DNA from 3 places in the Sodalis sp. RH20 genome. Region 2 is predicted to be linked to each of the others. Evidence: predicted binding sites of a transcription regulator. Region 2 holds the regulator's gene; each other region holds the start of a gene.
What was found. The regulator PurR, encoded in region 2, represses purine synthesis genes. The targets are predictions, from matches to a motif close to CANGCAAACGTTTGCNTG.
Positions count from the first base shown of each region.

Region 1: the regulator PurR is predicted to act here: its motif matches at 2,931-2,948, upstream of ACL2XM_RS10470 (L-serine ammonia-lyase).
Region 3: the regulator PurR is predicted to act here: its motif matches at 4,754-4,771, upstream of gcvT (glycine cleavage system aminomethyltransferase GcvT).

Region 1 covers NZ_CP178733.1:2,263,508-2,269,574, reverse strand. Annotated here, with positions in the region: gene ACL2XM_RS10475 (TerC family protein) at 1-759, shown strand, start outside; gene ACL2XM_RS10470 (L-serine ammonia-lyase) at 1,367-2,731, opposite strand; gene ACL2XM_RS10465 (CoA pyrophosphatase) at 3,204-3,782, opposite strand; gene pabB (aminodeoxychorismate synthase component 1) at 3,779-5,146, opposite strand; partial or broken gene ACL2XM_RS10455 (YoaH family protein) at 5,314-5,496, shown strand; gene ACL2XM_RS10450 (RidA family protein) at 5,623-5,967, opposite strand.
Region 2 covers NZ_CP178733.1:1,928,389-1,934,455, forward strand. Annotated here, with positions in the region: gene cfa (cyclopropane fatty acyl phospholipid synthase) at 1-696, opposite strand, end outside; gene purR (HTH-type transcriptional repressor PurR) at 1,142-2,158, opposite strand; gene ACL2XM_RS08975 (YnhF family membrane protein) at 2,396-2,485, shown strand; gene ACL2XM_RS08980 (NlpC/P60 family protein) at 2,549-3,442, opposite strand; gene ACL2XM_RS08985 (Grx4 family monothiol glutaredoxin) at 3,854-4,201, shown strand; gene rnt (ribonuclease T) at 4,275-4,940, opposite strand; gene gloA (lactoylglutathione lyase) at 5,060-5,467, opposite strand; gene ACL2XM_RS09000 (DUF1289 domain-containing protein) at 5,693-5,938, shown strand.
Region 3 covers NZ_CP178733.1:5,794,957-5,801,023, reverse strand. Annotated here, with positions in the region: gene gcvP (aminomethyl-transferring glycine dehydrogenase) at 153-3,017, opposite strand; gene gcvH (glycine cleavage system protein GcvH) at 3,158-3,550, opposite strand; gene gcvT (glycine cleavage system aminomethyltransferase GcvT) at 3,577-4,674, opposite strand; gene ubiI (FAD-dependent 2-octaprenylphenol hydroxylase) at 5,030-6,067, opposite strand, start outside.

The DNA of each region.
Region 1 (6,067 bases), 340 kb from region 2:
GGGGCGCAGGAGATGCCAAACGAACCTAAGGCGGAGTTTGCCGACGAGGAGCGTTATATGATTACCGGCGTGTTGTCCCTGGCGTCGCGTTCGTTGCGCAGCGTGATGACGCCGCGCAACGAAATCTCCTGGGTGGATTGCCGGCGTCCGGTGGAGGAGCTGCGCGCTACGCTTTTGGCCACGCCGCACAGTATGTTTCCCGTGTGCGACGGCGAGCTGGACCAGTTGATCGGCGTGGTCCGCGCCAAGGACCTGATGGTGGCGTTGGATAAAGGCGAAGATGTGCAGGGGTATGCCGCGCAGAATCCGGCCATCGTGGTGCCGGAAACCCTGGATGTGCTGAACCTGCTGGGGGTATTGCGCCGGGCGCGGGGTAGCCTGGTGGTGGTGTCGAATGAATTTGGCGTGATCCAGGGGCTGGTAACGCCGCTGGATGTGCTGGAAGCCATTGCCGGCGAGTTTCCGGATGAGGACGAAACGCCGGATATTGTGGCGCAGGAGGACGCCTGGCTGGTAAAGGGTGGTACTGATTTGCACGCTTTGGGTCAGGCGTTGGACGATAATGAACTCACCCGCGGTCACGAGAATGTCGCTTCACTGGCGGGATTGCTGCTGGCCGAGCGGGATCAGCTGCCGGTGGTGGGTGAGGTTATCGAGCTGGGCCAGTGGCGGTTTACGATTTTGCAGATGCTGGAATACCGTATCGAGCTGGTGCGTATCGAACGGATAGCGCCGCCGGTGGAGGAAGAGGAACAGTAAACACGTGACCCGCTCTCCCTTTAACAGGTTTTATGCGGCATCGGCGTTGGCGGGCCTAGCATGCCATGGGGCCTCGGTCGGGCGGGAAAACCACGCCCGATTCGACCCCATTGGCACGCTCTCCCTTGAACACGTCTGCCTTGAGTCCGGCGTTGGCGGGCCTAGCATGCCATGGGGCCTCGGTCGGGCGGGAAAACCACGCCCGATTCGACCCCATTGGCACGCTCTCCCTTGAACACGTCTGCCTTGAGTCCGGCGTTGGCGGGCCTAGCATGCCATGGGGCCTCGGTCGGGCGGGAAAACCACGCCCGATTCGACCCCATTGGCACGCTCTCCCTTGAACACGTCTGCCTTGAGTCCGGTGTTGGCGGGCCTAGCATGCCATGGGGCCTCGGTCGGGCGGGAAAACCACGCCCGATTCGACCCCATTGGCACGCTCTCCCTTGAACACGTCTGCCTTGAGTCCGGCGTTGGCGGGCCTACATGCTATGGGGTGCTCGGTCGGGCGAAAAGACCATGCCCGATTCGACCTCATTGGCACGTTTTTCCTTGAACACGTCTGCTTTATGTTCCGCGTTAGCGGGCCAGCAGGGTGTGGGTGATGCGATCAATCGCACTGGACCTTGATGGCCAGGCCGCCGCGCGAGGTTTCGCGGTATTTGGCGTTCATGTCCTTGCCGGTTTCGTACATGGTTTCAATCACCTTATCCAGCGACACCCGCGGCGCGCTGGTGCGCCGCAGCGCCATGCGCGAGGCGTTGATGGCCTTGACAGAGGCGATGGCGTTGCGTTCGATGCAGGGGACCTGTACCTGGCCGGCCACCGGATCGCAGGTCAGCCCCAGATTATGTTCCATGCCGATTTCCGCCGCCACGCAGACCTGCTCGGGACTGCCGCCCATCAATTCCGTCAGTCCCGCCGCCGCCATGGAGCAGGCGACGCCCACTTCACCCTGGCAGCCGACCTCGGCGCCGGAAATGGAGGCGTTCAGCTTATAAAGAATGCCGATGGCGCCGCAGGCCAGGAAATAACGCAGGTAGACCTCGGGCGTGACCGGATCGATAAAATGATCGTAATAAGCCAGCACCGCCGGCACGATGCCGCAGGCGCCGTTGGTCGGCGCGGTGACCACCCTTCCGCCGGCGGCGTTTTCTTCATTGACCGCCAGCGCGAACATATTCACCCAGTCAATCGCCACCATCGGATCGCTGGAGAGCTTATCCGTGGAGACCAGCATGCGCCTGAGCGCCGATGCGCGCCTGGGCACCCGCAGCGGGCCGGGCAATACGCCTTCGGTATTCAGCCCGCGATCGATGCAGGCGCGCATGGTCTGCCAAATATCGGCGAAGTAATTGCCGATATCGGCGCGGCTATGCAGCGCCAGTTCATTAAGCATCACCAGCCCCGACAGCGACAGACCGGTCTGTTTGCACTGGTCGAGCAGCTGCTGGGCGCTGGCGAAAGGGTGGGGCACGGCGATCTGGTCGATAACCGGCTGGCCGAAATGGGCCTCATCAACGATAAAACCGCCGCCGACGGAATAATACGTCTGGCTGTAGATGACCTGTTCGCCGGCGAAGGCGTGAATGCGCATGGCGTTTTCATGCAATGACAGGTAGGAACCGTGGAATACCATGCCGCCTTCGCGGGGAAAATCCACTTCGTGCGGCCCGCCGGCCAGCATCAGGCGCTGGCGTTGCTCAACGTCGCGGATAAAGGCCGGCGCGGCGTCGATATCCACCGTATCGGGACGGTTGCCCGCCAGGCCCAGGATAATGGCGATGTCGGTATGGTGTCCCTTGCCCGTCAGCGATAACGAACCGTAAACATCCACGGCGATGCGCGTGACATCATTGAGCAGCCGTTTATCGACGAGATCGTCCACGAACTGTTTACCGGCTTTCATTGGACCCACGGTATGGGAACTGGACGGGCCGATGCCGATTTTAAACATATCGAAAACGCTTATCACGTTGACTCTCCTCAGAACTGATAAAATACGCATACCCGTGGGTAATGCAGTTAATTGTAATGACTCATGCCGGGTTAGGCTTGCGCTTTCGCATGATAAAAACTAATCCAAAAAAGCGCTTCCTTTGCGTTTGACGACCGATACGAAGCGGCCCTCTACCCCGGGGCGGCCTGGCGTCATGCTGGTTATGGCTAATCTGAAAGCAAGCCGTTGCCCGTGGATCATCTCTTTTCACGTGCGTGCCTGAGACGGTTTTTTGTCGTCAGAAATAATGAGATATACAACCTATATAAATGACTATGTTTAATTATTAATATGGAGTTATATTTCGCAAATATGGCAAAGATAGGAGATTGTAACGGTTTTCATCGCGTTGGGAAGTCTTTTATTGCCGGGGCGCGATGACCATCACGGCGCGGGTTGGTAGGGATAGCGGCGGCCCAACCGGCGGCCGGGAACGAAGGAACGTGCGTTAAAGATGGATGTGTTGGCCCAGCCGATACAAAATCTGCGCGGTCATGCCCCAGACCATATGGCTTTGATACCAGGAAAAATAAACCTGCAGGTTTTTGGCGCGGCGCTGTATTTGCAGGGGAGTATAGCTGGCCAGGGATAACGCCTGGTGCAGGGGCATTTCAAACATGTCCGCCACCTCGTCGCGGCTGGCCCGGAAACGGGTGCCGGCCGCCAGCAGGCCGACGATGGGCGTGACCTGGAAACCGCTGCTGCTGTCCACCGGCGGCAGTTGCCCCAGGACCCTGACCGACGAGGCCGGGATGGCCACTTCTTCGTGGGCCTCGCGCAGCGCGGTGGCGATTAAGGACGCGTCTTCCTTATCCGCCGCCCCGCCGGGGAAGGCCACCTGGCCGGCATGCTTGCGCAGTGTCGCCGATCGGCGCGTCAACAGCACCGTCGGCTGGTGATGGCAGATGATGGGTATCAATACCGCCGCCCGGCGCTGGTTGCGCGCCGGCTCGCTGGGCTGCGGCAACTGCAGTTGGAAACGGGTGATGAAATCCGTAAGCGTCAGGGTGTTGTCAGTGCTGTTCATGGGCGATTTAGCTCCAGCAGCAGCGGCAGTATCTTGGCGACCTTGTCCAGGGTTTCCTGGTATTCCGCTTCCTCGCAACTGTCGGCGACGATGCCGCCGCCCGCCCAGCAATAGATGCGCCCTTGTTCCGTGAGCAGCGTGCGGATGGCGATATTGGTGTCCAGGGTGGCGCAGCGGCTCAGGTAGCCGATGCTGCCGCACCAGGCATTACGGCGCTGCGGTTCGAGCTGGTCGATTAACGTCATGGCCTTGATTTTGGGGGCGCCGGTGATGGACCCGCCGGGAAAACAGGCGCGCACCAGATCGCAAGGCGTACGATGGGGGGGCAGCCGCGCGGTAATGGTGCTGACCATATGATGGACTGCCGGAAAGGCCTCGATTTTAAACAGTTCCGGCACCCGGACGCTGCCGGGGACGGCGACCCGTCCGATATCGTTGCGCAGCAAATCCACGATCATCAGGTTTTCCGCCCGGTCTTTTGGCGATGCCGCCAGTTTTTGCCCTTGCAGCCGATCTTGCTCCGCATCCGCCAGGCGCGGCAGCGTGCCCTTGATGGGCCGCGTTTGGATCTGTCCCGCGTTTACCCGCAGGAACCGCTCCGGCGACAGGCTCAGCACCGCCTGGCCGGGCAGGCGCAAAAAAGCGGAAAACGGCGCGGCGTTATGCTCCAGCAGATGACGGAACGCCTGCCATTCATCGCCCGCGAACGCCGCGCTGAAGCGTTGTGCCAGACAGACCTGGTAACAATCACCCGCCAAAAGATGTTCCTGGATGCGGCGGAATTTTTCGCCATACTCGCCCCGGGTCATATTGGCCTGCCAGCCGCTGTTTAAACGAAAGGGCCGGTCGGGTTCGGGTGCCGGCGGCGCCAGCAAATCCCGCTTCAGCGCCTCCGGATCGCGGTAGCTCACCAGGGTCAGGCGGCCAAGGCGATGGTCGGCAATCACCGCCCAGTCATACAGGCCGACGGCCATATCCGGCAGCGTTAAATCCTGTTGGGCATGGGCAGGCAGAGTTTCAATGCGCCGGCCGAGATCGTAGCCGAACAGGCCCAGCGCGCCGCCCAGGAAAGGGAGATCGTCCCGGGCTTCCGGACGCATCCCCATACTGTCCACCTGCTGTTGCACCAGCATAAACGGGTCGCCGCCGCTCATATGCGATTGACCGTCGCGGGAAATCACCGTAACGGCGCCGCGGGTGGTCAGCGTCGCCACCGGGTCGGCGACCATGATATCGAAGCGGCTGTCCGGATGGTCGGCATGGCCCGAGTGCAGCAGCATCGACCAGGGCCGGGCGGCGCGGGGGGCGAACAGGGCGGTAATGGCGTCGCGGTGATAGGGTAAGGCAGTCAGCTGTGGCAACATATCGACACTATGATCCAGGTAATCCAGTCCAGTCTGCCGGCAATAAGCGCCTGGCAGGTGCGAACAGCATGATATCGGCTTCATGGCTGAACATAAAGCGCATTGATTGGCATCGCGGGCGGCGGCGTGAGATAATAACGCATCGACCCGCCCTCTGGAGAACACGCATGCTGACCGATATGCCAGCGTTAAATCACGAACAGCAGCAGCAGGCCGTTGAGCGCATCCAGGCCCTGATGGCCGACGGCATGAGCAGCGGCGAGGCCATCCGGCTGGTATCCAATGAAATCCGCGCCACCCATACAGGTGAACGGGTATCAATTCGCTGGGATGACGACGAAGACGACGATCGTTCCTATGCCGAGCGCAACGCCGATGAACGCGACGCCCGCAACGCCGCCCTGGAACAGGACGACGACGACGAGGACGGGGCGCTGTAAACGTCCCCGCCGGCCGCACGGGTACCGGCGCGCCGGTCAGATCGCCGCGATGACCTTGATTTCCACTTTGTAGCGCGGGTTCATCAGCCGCGCCTCGACGGTACAGCGCACCGGCGCGCTCCCCGGCACCACCCAGGCGTTCCAGGCGGCGTTCATGGCGGCGAAATCATCGCCGTCGGCCAGGAACACGGTCACATCCAGCAGCCGCGTTTTATTGGAACCCACCCGCTTTAGCAGCCGGTCGATAATCGCCAGCGCCTCGGCGGTTTGCGCGGTGGCGTCGCCATCCAGGTTTTCCGGCACGCTGGTGTAATATACCGTCTGGTTGTGGACAACCGCTTCGGACATGCGCGCGCCGGGATCGATTCGTTCAATGGTCATACTGTTCGCCTTAAAGCCATCATGTAAACCGCCAGCATAACATAGTGTCGTTTTAAGCAAAGAAGGTGGTGGACAACCGCCGGCCTTGGCATAATCCGAC
Region 2 (6,067 bases):
AATACGGTCAAATTGCATATCCAGATCGCGATAGTCCTGCAGCAAAATGGTGACATCCAGTCCCTCGCAGCGCGTTTGCGCCAGCTTTTGCTGCTCGGCAGAGATAGTGACGCCCTGTACCGATACGCCATAATTCCTGGCCGCGTAGGCGGCAAGCCCGCCCCAGCCGCAGCCCACGTCCAGCAGCGTCAGGCCGGGTCGCAGCTGCAGTTTTTCGCAAATCATCTTCAGCTTATCCTGCTGGGCTTCCTCGAGGGTGGTCGCCTGTTTCCAGTAGCCGCAGGAATATTGCATATAGGGATCGAGCATCTTTTCAAACAGATCGTTACCCAAATCGTAATGTTCTTTGCCCACGATCCAGGCCCGCTTGCGCGACTGGAGGTTCATCAGCCGGGCGGCGGCAATGCGTAAGGTATCTTTTAAATGATGCGGAAGTTTATTCTCCAGACCCGCCCTGAGAACACGCTGGAAAAAAATGTCCAGCCGCTCACACTCCCACCAGCCATCCATGTAACTCTCGCCCAATCCCAAAGATCCATCCTGCAATACGCGCTTAAAAAATCCCGGATTCTTGATTCGGATATCAAATGGTCTTGAACCATTGAGTTCAATACCGGCTTCAGAGAGCAATTCATGGACGATACGGTACCAATCATTATCATGAAAGCTCAGGTCTTCAACGCACGAGGAACTCATAGCTTCTCCATCACCTTTCTTCTGCAGTGCCCCGTCAGGAAAAGCACTCACCATGCCTGCGGGCTTTATAAGAATCCACGGTTATCCGTGGTGTCTGAAGTATCACCATCAACAGAGGAATATAAAGTAAACCTTAGACTGCGACTTAGCCGGGCGCTTTATAAAAGGGTGATGTCATGTTGGAAAACACGACATACTTTTATACAAATTTATTAGACAACTCGTTATAATTGTTAACGATATTGAGTATAAGCCTGCATTTTAATTTAGACAATAGCTAACGCGCTAATGTATTTCCCATTATAACTTAATGATTTCTCGCTGAAACAATAACTCTTTGCACAGAGATCATTATATGAAAAATCTTGTGTCCGAGGCGGACGGCGCTTTACATAGCAACAGACCCTGGAGGCGCCAGCCGGTTGCCCGGGCCTGGCGCGTGGCCTTAAGCGGGGAAGGGACCGTCTGCGACCGAACGGCGTTCAATCAGCGACGGATGGACTTCGATGGTTTTGGCGTTCTCGCGTTTGCTGGTAATCCTATCGAGCAGCATGGTAAGCGCCGCCTCGCCCAAATCCTCTTTAGGCTGATGGATGGTGGTCAGCGCCGGGCTGAAAAAGCACGAATTGCGCACGTTGTCGTAGCCGATGATAGAAATATCCTCAGGTACGCTCAGGCCCATTTCATTAATGGCGCACAGTGCGCCCATGGCCATAATGTCGCCGCCGCAGAAGACCGCGGTGGGACGCGGCGTTTGCGCCAGGATTTGTTTCATCGCCAGGTAGCCGGATTCAGGCTCGAAATTGCCTTGCACAATCCAGCGGTCGTTTAACGGGATGCCGGCCTCCGCCATGGCATGCAGATAGCCGCGGTGGCGGCCGCCGCCGGTGTTGCGCGCCAGCTGTCCGGGAATGGCGCCGATGGCGCGATGGCCGCGTTTAAGCAAATATTGCGTCGCCATATAACCGCCGGCAAAGGCGTTATCGATAATGGTGTCGGTAAAATCACGGCGGGCCTCACCCCAATCCATGACCACCATGGGGATATGCTGATATTCCTCAAGCATATCCAGCAGCGTTTCGGGATACTCGGCGCACATCACCAGCAGGCCGTCGACGCGCTTTTGCGCCAGCATCGCCAGATAGGCGCGCTGTTTTTCGAGATCATTGTGCGAATTGCACAATATCAGGGTATAACCGCGAGCAAAGCAATGGTGCTCAATCGCCTCGATAATTTCGGCGAAATAGGGCGCCTCGCTGGTGCTGGCGAGCAGGCCGATGGACTTGGTGCGATTGACCTTCAGGCTGCGCGCCACGGCGCTGGGTGAATAATGCAGTTGTTTAATGGCGTCCAGCACGGCAATTTGAGTGTCTTGCGCAACAAAACGGGTTTTATTGATCACATGCGAAACGGTGGTTGTCGATACATTAGCGCGTTTTGCCACATCTTTAATGGTTGCCATGCCTTTGATACTCCCGTACGCCCTGGCTGGAATAATGTCTGTCGAAGGCGCAAGCACTTTCCGACGCTGTGGAATTAACCGTTAATTTTCGTTCATCCCGCGCCAAAGTGAAAGTGTTAAATGTGGCGGCTACAGGTTGGGAGCAAGCTTTTTCATCGCTGTTATGGCAAACTGACGATAACTGCTCTGCGGGCCGGTGGATAAGGCCGGCGCCCTGGTTTACGTTAAGGAGATAGAATGGACAGCGATTTAAAAATGTCGTTACTGACCACGGTGTTCTCGCTGCTGGTGATTATTGTCTTCAGCTTTACCGCCGTCATGAACTGACACCCTCTCGGTTCAGATATAAAAAAGAGGAGCCTTGGCTCCTCTTTTTTTTCCGGCGCGCCTTCAGCGGATATTTTTCGGCGTGACCACCCGGCGGGCGCCCACGTAATGATCCTGCCAATAATCCTCACTCAGATAGCTGATACGGATATCGCTGCCGGTGCGGGGCGACTGGATAAAGCGACCATTGCCAAGATAGACGCCGACGTGATCCGCCGCGCCGCGATTGGAAATATGGAAAAAGACCAGGTCGCCGCTTTCCAGCTCGTCTTTCTTAACCGGCGCTGCGTCGCGCAGGTGGTACATTTCGTTGGCGGTGCGCGGCATATGGATGCGTACCACATCCTTGTAGGCATAATAAATCAGGCCGCTGCAGTCAAAGCCGGTATTAGGCGACATGCCGCCCCAACGGTAAGGCTTGCCCATTTGGGAGAGGAGTTTATTCATGGCGGTAAGCTTGGCGGTCTGGTAGCGTTTCTTATGGCTCTCGCTCATCTTTATCGGCTGATCGTTGGCCAGCAGTTCTACCGCCGCCTGATCTTTTATCATCCGGTGCCGGCCGTAACCTTTTTTATAGCCTTTTTTCGGCGGAGTGAAGGAGGCTATTTTTTTCGTCGCCGTGGTTTTTGATGCCTTGGCAAGAGGGGAGGTTTTGCTTTTCTTCGCGCCGGTTTTCACCACCGCGGGTTCCAAAGGCCGTTTCACGCCGGCTTTTTCATGCGCCGGTTCCGGCGATTTTTTAATGCTGGCTTTTTCACTGACGGCGGGCGCGCTGGCGACAGGTTTGCTTTTCTTGGCTATTTTTACCGGTTTGCGTTTGCGCCGGTCACCGGTTTTTGCCGCCGCTGCCTGGGATTTGCGCTGATCGGCATTGACGCCGGCGCTCGGCGCGGCATGTGCCAGGTTCAAAAACAACTGGGTAAAAAGCAACACAAAAAGCGTAAAGCATAAACGCATGATAAACGCTATCCTTATGTGGCCCAAAATAGGGGGTTATCAACACCTCACAGGAATTTAAGCTATTTACCTCGTCATTGCATCATCAATTCACTACTTATTGTGTATAAACGTGAATAAGTTCGATTTTGCTGCATTTAACAGCGTTCAGCGGCGCTTTATTCAACATATTTTGAGGGTGTGCACCGAATGTTTCAGCCCGTTTTGTTCGGCGGCAGGGGGTAAAAGCCGCTACAGTGATAGTATTGCCTGTCCTACGTGGGCGGGCCGGGAGTGAATTGACGCGCCTTTACCGCGCGGGCCGGCAAAAAAACGTTTATTTGTTTAGCCGGTAGTGGCTAAAATGAAGAGACTGCGTGTAATCCCGCACAGTGCAGATAAGGCCAGATGCTGGCTTGAGGAAGCGAGACAATGACGACGATTGAAAAAATTCAGCAGCAGATAGCTGAGAACCCGATTCTTCTTTATATGAAAGGCTCGCCAAAATTGCCCGGCTGTGGTTTTTCCGCACAGGCAGTACAGGCGCTTTCCGCCTGTGGTGAGCGTTTCGCGTATGTGGATGTCCTGCAAAATCCCGATATTCGCGCCGAGTTGCCGAAATTCGCCAACTGGCCGACCTTCCCACAGCTGTGGGTGGATGGCGAACTGGTCGGCGGCTGCGATATCATTATCGAAATGTATCAGCACGGCGAGTTGCAACCGTTGATCAAAGAGACCGCGGTAAAATACAACTCCCAGGAAAACCAGACCCCTTCCTGAGTTCCCCGGGACGCCTGCGGATAACCCCCGCCCCTTGCGGCGGGAGTTTTTAACCGCCGGACGCAAGCATCGGCTAGGCGTGCTCGCCGGCGGCAGGCTCGCCGACGGGGGGAACAGGCCAGCCGCCGAGACGTTTCCAGCGATTAACCAGCTCACAAAATAATTCAGCGGTGCGTTCGGTGTCATAGAGCGCGGAATGCGCCTGGCCGGCGTCAAATTCGATGCCTCCGGCCGCGCAGGCTTTGGCCAACACCGTCTGGCCCAGCACCAGCCCGCTGAGAGCAGCGGTGTCGAAGGTGGCAAACGGATGGAAAGGATTACGCTTTAATGCCGCCCGTCCGGCCGCCGCCATAAGAAATCCGTGGTCGAACCCGGCATTGTGCGCGACGATAATCGCGCGGTTGCAGCCCCGATCCTTAATGCCTTTGCGCACCATTTTGAAAATTTCATGCAGCGCCTCGTACTCGCTCACCGCGCCGCGCAGCGGGTTGGTCGGGTCGATACCGTTAAAGGCCAGGGCTTCCGGCTGCAGTTGCGCGCCGGGAAAAGGCTCGACATGGAAATGCAGGCATTGGTCGGTGACCAGCCAGCCTTCATCGTCCATGTTGAGGGTGACGGCGGCGATTTCGAGCAAGGCGTCGGTTGCGGCGTTAAAGCCCGCGGATTCAATATCGATTACCACTGGATAAAAGCCGCGAAAACGGCCGCGAAGGGTATTTACATCATCAAGTTCAGCCATGCCTGTTCTTAATTTTTAAGGAAAACAGCCCGCATTATGGCAAATTTTAGCGCCGGATGCATGGCGAATCCGCTCCCTGCTCCCCAGGAGAGCGGATTTGGCGGGGGCGGGCTGGTACTTTATCTGCCAAGGCCCTTGCCGGCATGTTTTTGTTCAATCAACTCGATTTTATAACCATCGGGATCTTCGATAAAAGCGATAACCGTCGTGCCGCCCTTGACCGGTCCCGCTTCGCGGGTCACCTTGCCGCCGGCCTGGCGAATGCGGTCGCAGGTAGCGGCCACATCGTCAACCCCGAGCGCGATATGGCCATAGGCGGTGCCCAGCTCGTAGCTATCGACGCCCCAGTTATAGGTCAATTCAATCACCGCGCCTTCCGTCTCCTCTGTGTAGCCGACAAAGGCCAGGGTGTATTTGTACTCCGTATTTTCGCTGGTGCGCAGCAGGCGCATGCCCAGGATCTGGGTATAAAAATCAATGGATTGCTGTAAATCGGTAACGCGGAGCATGGTATGAAGCAGGCGCATGATATCCTCTATAGACAATGACGACGTTTTATCCATCGCCTTTGGTGAGATCGTGGTTTAACAGTATATCCCAGACCTTCGGCGCGGTGGAGGAAAAGTAGTCCTGCCTTGCTTGCCCTGGCGGCCGGAGAACCGCGCGATTTCCCCCTGGCAAGCGATTTTTGCCGTCATAAGCTTGCCAGCCGGTGAAATAACGTCTTCAATAAAAGTTAAACAGGAGGGCACGTGCCGGAACAGCTTGAGTTTTTCATCATAACCAGTCCTTGCCGCGGCGTCTGCCAATCCGATGACCGTGGCTTTTGTCGTGGCTGCCTGCGCTCCCGCCAGGAACGTTTCGACTGGATCACGATGAACGACGGCCAAAAGCGCGAAGTGCTGCGGCTATGTCATCAACGCTACCTGCGCCAGCTGCGGGCCGGCAAGAGCACGCCCGCTGAACCCGCAGGTCCGGAACAGCCCTCGCTTTTTTAACACCCCGCAGGCGTGCAACCTTATTCCACTGAGTATCTTGAACGTCGGGATGGCGATTATCACAACCCCGGCACTCATAGTTAATTATTAATATGCACGCTAATAACTTGTTATTTATATATTGTTATT
Region 3 (6,067 bases), 2.1 Mb from region 2:
GGTAATGGGCGTCAGCGCAGGGGCGATCGCCGTCCGCCCGGCGCCGGGTGGGCTGGGCTTTCCAGGAAAGGCGTAGGATGCGGCCAAGCCCGCTCCCCCGCCCGTCCCGGTGCGATACCGGCGCGTCGAGCGGGGACAGCGCCGGTCAGCGCCTATTCATAATCCTCGATCGGCACGCAGGAGCAGAATAAATTGCGGTCGCCGTAAACATCATCCAGGCGTTTTACGCTCGGCCAGTATTTATTGCCGAAGCCCGCGGGAAATGCCGCGGTTTCCCGGCTGTAGGGATGGGCCCACGCGCCCGCCAGCTCGCGCTCGATATGGGGCGCGTTGACCAGCGGATTGTCCGCCAGCGGCCATTCGCCGCTGCCCACCCGGTCGATTTCACCGCGGATGGCCAGCATCGCGTCGATAAAGCGATCCAGTTCCACCTGGCTTTCGGATTCGGTGGGCTCGACCATCAGCGTTCCCGCCACCGGGAAAGACATGGTGGGGGCGTGGAAACCGTAATCGATCAGGCGCTTGGCGATATCCATCTCGCTGATGCCGGTCGCTTCCTTCAGCGGCCGGATGTCCAGGATGCATTCATGGGCGACGCGGCCGTCGCGCCCGGTATACAGCACCGGAAACGCGGACTGCAACCGGCTGGCGATATAGTTGGCGTTCAGGATCGCCACCTGGCTGGCCTGCTTGAGTCCCTGGGCCCCCATCATGCGGATATACATCCAGCTGATCGGCAGGATCGAGGCGCTGCCGAACGGGGCGGCGGATACCGCGCCCTGGCGCGTCAGCACGCCGTCGATATGTACTACGGCATGCCCCGGCACAAACGGCGCCAGATGCGCTTTCACGCCGATGGGGCCCATGCCCGGGCCGCCGCCGCCGTGGGGAATGCAGAAGGTTTTATGCAGGTTCAGGTGCGAAACGTCGGCGCCGATAAAGCCCGGCGAGGTGATGCCGACCTGCGCGTTCATATTGGCGCCGTCCAGATACACCTGGCCGCCGAACTGGTGCACGATTTGGCAGACTTCGCGGATGGTCTCTTCGTATACGCCGTGGGTCGACGGGTAGGTCACCATGATGCATGACAACTGGTCGCCGGCCTGTTCGGCTTTCCGGCGCAGATCGTGTAAATCGATATTGCCGTTTTTATCGCAGGCCACCACGGTGACCGACATGCCGGCCATCTGGGCGGACGCCGGGTTGGTGCCGTGGGCGGAGCTGGGGATCAGGCAGATACGGCGGTTGCCCTCGTTGCGGCTCTCATGATAGCGGCGTATGGCCAGCATGCCGGCGTATTCTCCCTGCGCGCCCGAATTGGGCTGCATGCACAGCGCGTCATAGCCGGTAAGCTGCACCAGCCAGCGGGAGAGCTGGGCGATCATCTGCTGGTAGCCGGCCGCCTGCCCGACGGGACAAAACGGATGCAGCTCGGCGAACTCCGGCCAGGTGATGGGGATCATCTCGGCGGCGGCGTTCAGCTTCATGGTGCAGGAGCCGAGCGGGATCATCGACTGGTTAAGCGCCAGATCCTTGCGTTCCAGCTGATGCATATAACGCATCATGTCCGTTTCGCTGTGGTAACGGTTAAACACCGGATGCGTCAGGATGGGCGTGGCGCGCAGCAGATCCGCCGGGATGACGTCCCCGACCGCGCGGTCAAGGGCATCGATATCCAGCACGGCGTCGCCGCCGGTCACCACGCCGTACAGCGCGGCAAGGTCGTCGCGGCCGGTGGTTTCATCAAGCGTTATCCCCACCGCCCCGTCCAGGTCGGCGCGCAGGTTAATGCCGCGGGCCAGCGCGCGGCTTATCACCGCGTCTTTATCCGCCACATTGACGGTGAGGGTATCGAACCACCGGGCATGGCGCAGCGTCAGTCCCGCCGCCGTCAGGCCGGAAGCCAGGATGGCGGTCAGGCGATGGATGCGCGCGGCGATGCGTTTCAATCCTTCCGGACCGTGGTAGACCGCGTACAGGCCGGCGATATTGGCCAGCAGTACCTGCGAGGTGCAGATATTGGAGTTGGCCTTTTCGCGGCGGATATGCTGCTCGCGGGTTTGCATCGCCATGCGCAGGGCGGTACTGCCGGCCGCGTCGCGGGACACGCCGATAATACGTCCCGGCATGGAGCGCTTGACGTCGTCGCGGGCGGCGAAAAATGCCGCGTGCGGGCCGCCGTAGCCCATGGGCACGCCGAAACGCTGGGAAGAGCCGAACACCACGTCGGCCCCCTGTGCGCCCGGCGCCGCCAGCAGCACCAGCGCCATCATATCGGCCGCCACGCAACTGATGATGTGACGGGTTTTCAGTTCGGCCAGCAGCGCGCGGTAATCATGCAGTTCGCCGGTGGTGCCCGTCTGTTGCAGCAACACGCCGAAAACACCCTGCTGTTCCAGCGCGCGCGGGGCCGGGCCGGTGATCACCTCGAAACCGAAGGTCTCGGCGCGGGTGCGCACCACGTCCAGCGTTTGCGGATGGACATCGTTGGCGACAAAAAACACGTTGGCCTGTTTGAGCTTGCTGGCGCGCTTGGCCAGCGCCATGGCTTCCGCCGCCGCCGTGGCTTCATCCAGCAGCGAGGCGGAGGCGATATCCAGCCCGGTCAGGTCGAGGGTCAGTTGCTGGAAATTCAGTAAGGCTTCCAGGCGCCCCTGGGCGACCTCCGGCTGGTAAGGCGTATAGGCGGTGTACCAGCCCGGGTTTTCCAGCATGTTGCGCAGGATCACCGGCGGGGTGACCACCGCGCTGTAGCCCATGCCGATATAGGTTTTAAACCGCTGGTTAAGACTCGCCATGGCCCTGAGCTCCGCCAGCGCCTGGGATTCCGTGGCCGCATCGCCGACCGCCGGAGGCGCCGGCAGCTGGATGTCGGCCGGGACGATGTGGCCAATCAACGCGTCGAGCGTCGCGGCGCCGATAGCCGACAGCATATGCGCCTGCTGCTGCGCGCTGGGGCCGATATGACGCTTGATAAAAGCGTCATGGTGTTCAAGCTGGCTGAGAGTCTGGGTCATAAACAACAATTCCTGCATCGGGCATGGGACGGGGAAAGGCAACGTGCTCGGCAGGGACAGGGGCCGGTGTGGCGACGCCCTGTCCCGCCTGTTGGCCCCGGATGGCTGGTTAACCGTGCGGGGCCGGGTCTCGGTGGCGGTTATTCGTCTTCGTCAAGCGTGGCCTCATAGGCCTCGGCGTCAAGCAATCCGGCGACCTCGCTTTCGTCGTCGGCCTTGATCTGGAACAACCAGCCCTCGGTGTAGGGCGCGCTGTTCACCAGTTCCGGCGACGCTTCCAGCTCTTCGTTCACCGCCACGATCTCGCCGCCGATGGGCGCATAGATATCCGAGGCGGCTTTCACTGATTCGGCTACCGCGCAATCGTCGCTGGCGGCGAAAGACGTGCCGACGTCCGGCAGGTCGAGAAACACCATATCGCCCAGCAGTTCCTGGGCATGTTCGGTAATGCCGACGGTATACACGCCGTTACCTTCGTTGCGCACCCATTCGTGGGAGGGGGTATATTTTAGTTCTTGCGGCACATTGCTCATTGCCTTCCTCACTCTTGCAAAGTTAATTATTGAACGACCGGTTTACCGGCGCGCACAAAACCAGGTTTGGTGACCTTAACCGGCATTTCGCGGTTACGGATTAATACAATGGCGTGCTCGCCGATACCGGCGGGCACGCGGGCCAGGGCAATGCTGAAACCCAGGGTGGGCGAGAACGAACCGCTGGTTATCACGCCCGTTTTCATATTACCGTCGGCGTCGGTAAAGTGTACCGTCAGGTCGTTGCGCAGCACACCTTTTTCCGTCATCACCAGGCCGACCAGTTGGTCGGTGCCGGCGCGGCGCTGGGCTTCAAGCGCCTCGCGGCCGATAAAATCCCGATCCTCGGGCTGCCAGGCGATGGTCCAGCCCATGTTGGCCGCCAGCGGAGAAATACGCTCATCCATTTCCTGGCCGTACAGGTTCATGCCGGCTTCCAGGCGCAGCGTATCGCGCGCGCCCAGGCCGCAGGGTTTGACGCCCGCCGCCAGCAGTTTGCGCCAGAAGGACTCCGCCTCGGTTTTCGGCAGCGCAATTTCAAATCCCGCCTCGCCGGTATACCCGGTGGTGGCGATAAATAAATCCTCCGACTGCACGCCGAAGAACGGTTTCATCCCGGCCACCGCCGCCTGCTGCGCGGGGGTAAACAGCGTGCGCGCTTTCTCCTGCGCCCGCGGGCCCTGTACGGCAATCAGCGCCAGGTCGTCGCGTACCCGTACCGACACACCGTAGGGGGCCGCGTGGTCGGTCACCCAGGTGACGTCTTTGTCGCGGGTGGCGGAATTCACCACCAGGCGAAAATAAGTCTCTTCGAGGAAATAGACGATCAGATCGTCGATAACGCCGCCTGAGGCGTTCAGCATGCCGCTATAGAGCGCCTTGCCGGGCACGGTGAGCTTGGCCACGTCGTTCGCCAGCAGGTAGCGCAGGTATTCGCGGGTGCGCGGACCCGTTAAATCGATAATGGTCATATGGGACACATCAAACATGCCCGCGTCGCGGCGCACCTGGTGATGCTCCTCCAGCTGGGAGCCATAGTGCAGCGGCATCATCCAGCCATGGAAGTCCACCATTTTCGCGCCGCACGCTATGTGCTGTTCATACAACGATGTCAGCTGGGCCATCTCGTCCTCTTTGTCGTCAAATCAGGAGCTGTAAAATTGAATTTTACGCCGCGACGCCCACAGCGAATCCGGCGGCGCAAACGATACCTTTTGCCAGAAGTTACCACTGAATCCCGGGGGAAACCATAAATTAAATTATCCTGCGGCCAGGGCGGCGCAGGCGGAGGGGATAGGCATGAATCAGCATGTTATGTTGGCAAAGTGGCGAATACGGCGCACAAACAATAAATGCCGGCCGTCAAAAGCAAAATATGATAACAAAAAACCCTGACTTTGGTCAGGGGCAAAGACTTTATTCCCGATATCGGATTAGAAAATATAATGCAAAATAGCGGGTTAAATTAGTTTATTTCAGTCAAACCGCGCCCGGTTCCAGCCATGTAGGCAGATCGTTTAACCCCATGGCCTGGCGGATGAGCCGGGGTTTGACCCCGGGTACCGTATCGGCCAGGCGCAGTCCCGCGTCGCGCACCCATTTTTTCAGCGGGTTATTGCCGTCGAACAACTGGCGGAACCCCTGCATGCCGGCCAGCATCACGGCGGCGCTATGCTTGCGACGGCGCTCATAGCGCCGCAGGTAGGGATGATGGCCGATATCCTTGCCGGCCTGCTGCAGCCGGCGCAGCTCCGACAGCAGTTCCGCCACGTCCATAAAACCGAGATTTACCCCCTGCCCGGCCAGCGGATGGACCGTATGCGCCGCGTCGCCCACCAGCACCAGGCGGTGGGCGGCGAAATCCCGCGCATAGCGGGCGGTCAGGGGAAAGGTTAACCGTTCGCTTTGCAATTCGCATAACCCCAGCGCCAGGTTGAAGTGCGCAGCCAGCTGCGCGTTAAATCCGGCCGGCGCCTGTTCCTGGAGCGACTGCGCCATCTCGGGCGGCAGGGACCAGACGATGGAGCAAAGATGCGGATCGCTCAGCGGCAGGAACGCCAGGATGCCGTCGCCGTGAAACGCCTGGCGCGCAATGCCGCCGTGCGGATGTTCGGTACGCACGGTGGCCACCAGTGCGTGATGCTGGTAATCCCAGAAAGTCAGCGGAATATCGGCGTAGCGGCGCAGCCAGGAGTTGGCGCCGTCCGCGCCCACCACCAGCCGGGCGGTCAGCATGCCGCCGTCGTCGAGGGTGATAAACGCTTCGTTCTCGCCCCAGGCAATCTGGCGCGGCGCGCGCGGGCACAGCAGCGTCACGTCGGACAGCTGCCCGGCCCGGCGCCACAGCGCCTGGTGGATAACCGGGTTCTCGACGATATGGCCCAGATGGGCGTAGCCCAGCTGTTTACCGTCAAAGGCGATATTGCCGAAGCCATCGTTGTCCCAGACCTGCATGCCCTGGTAGGGATTGGCGCGCAGCGCGACGATATCGTCCCAGACCTGCAGGTGTTCCAGCAG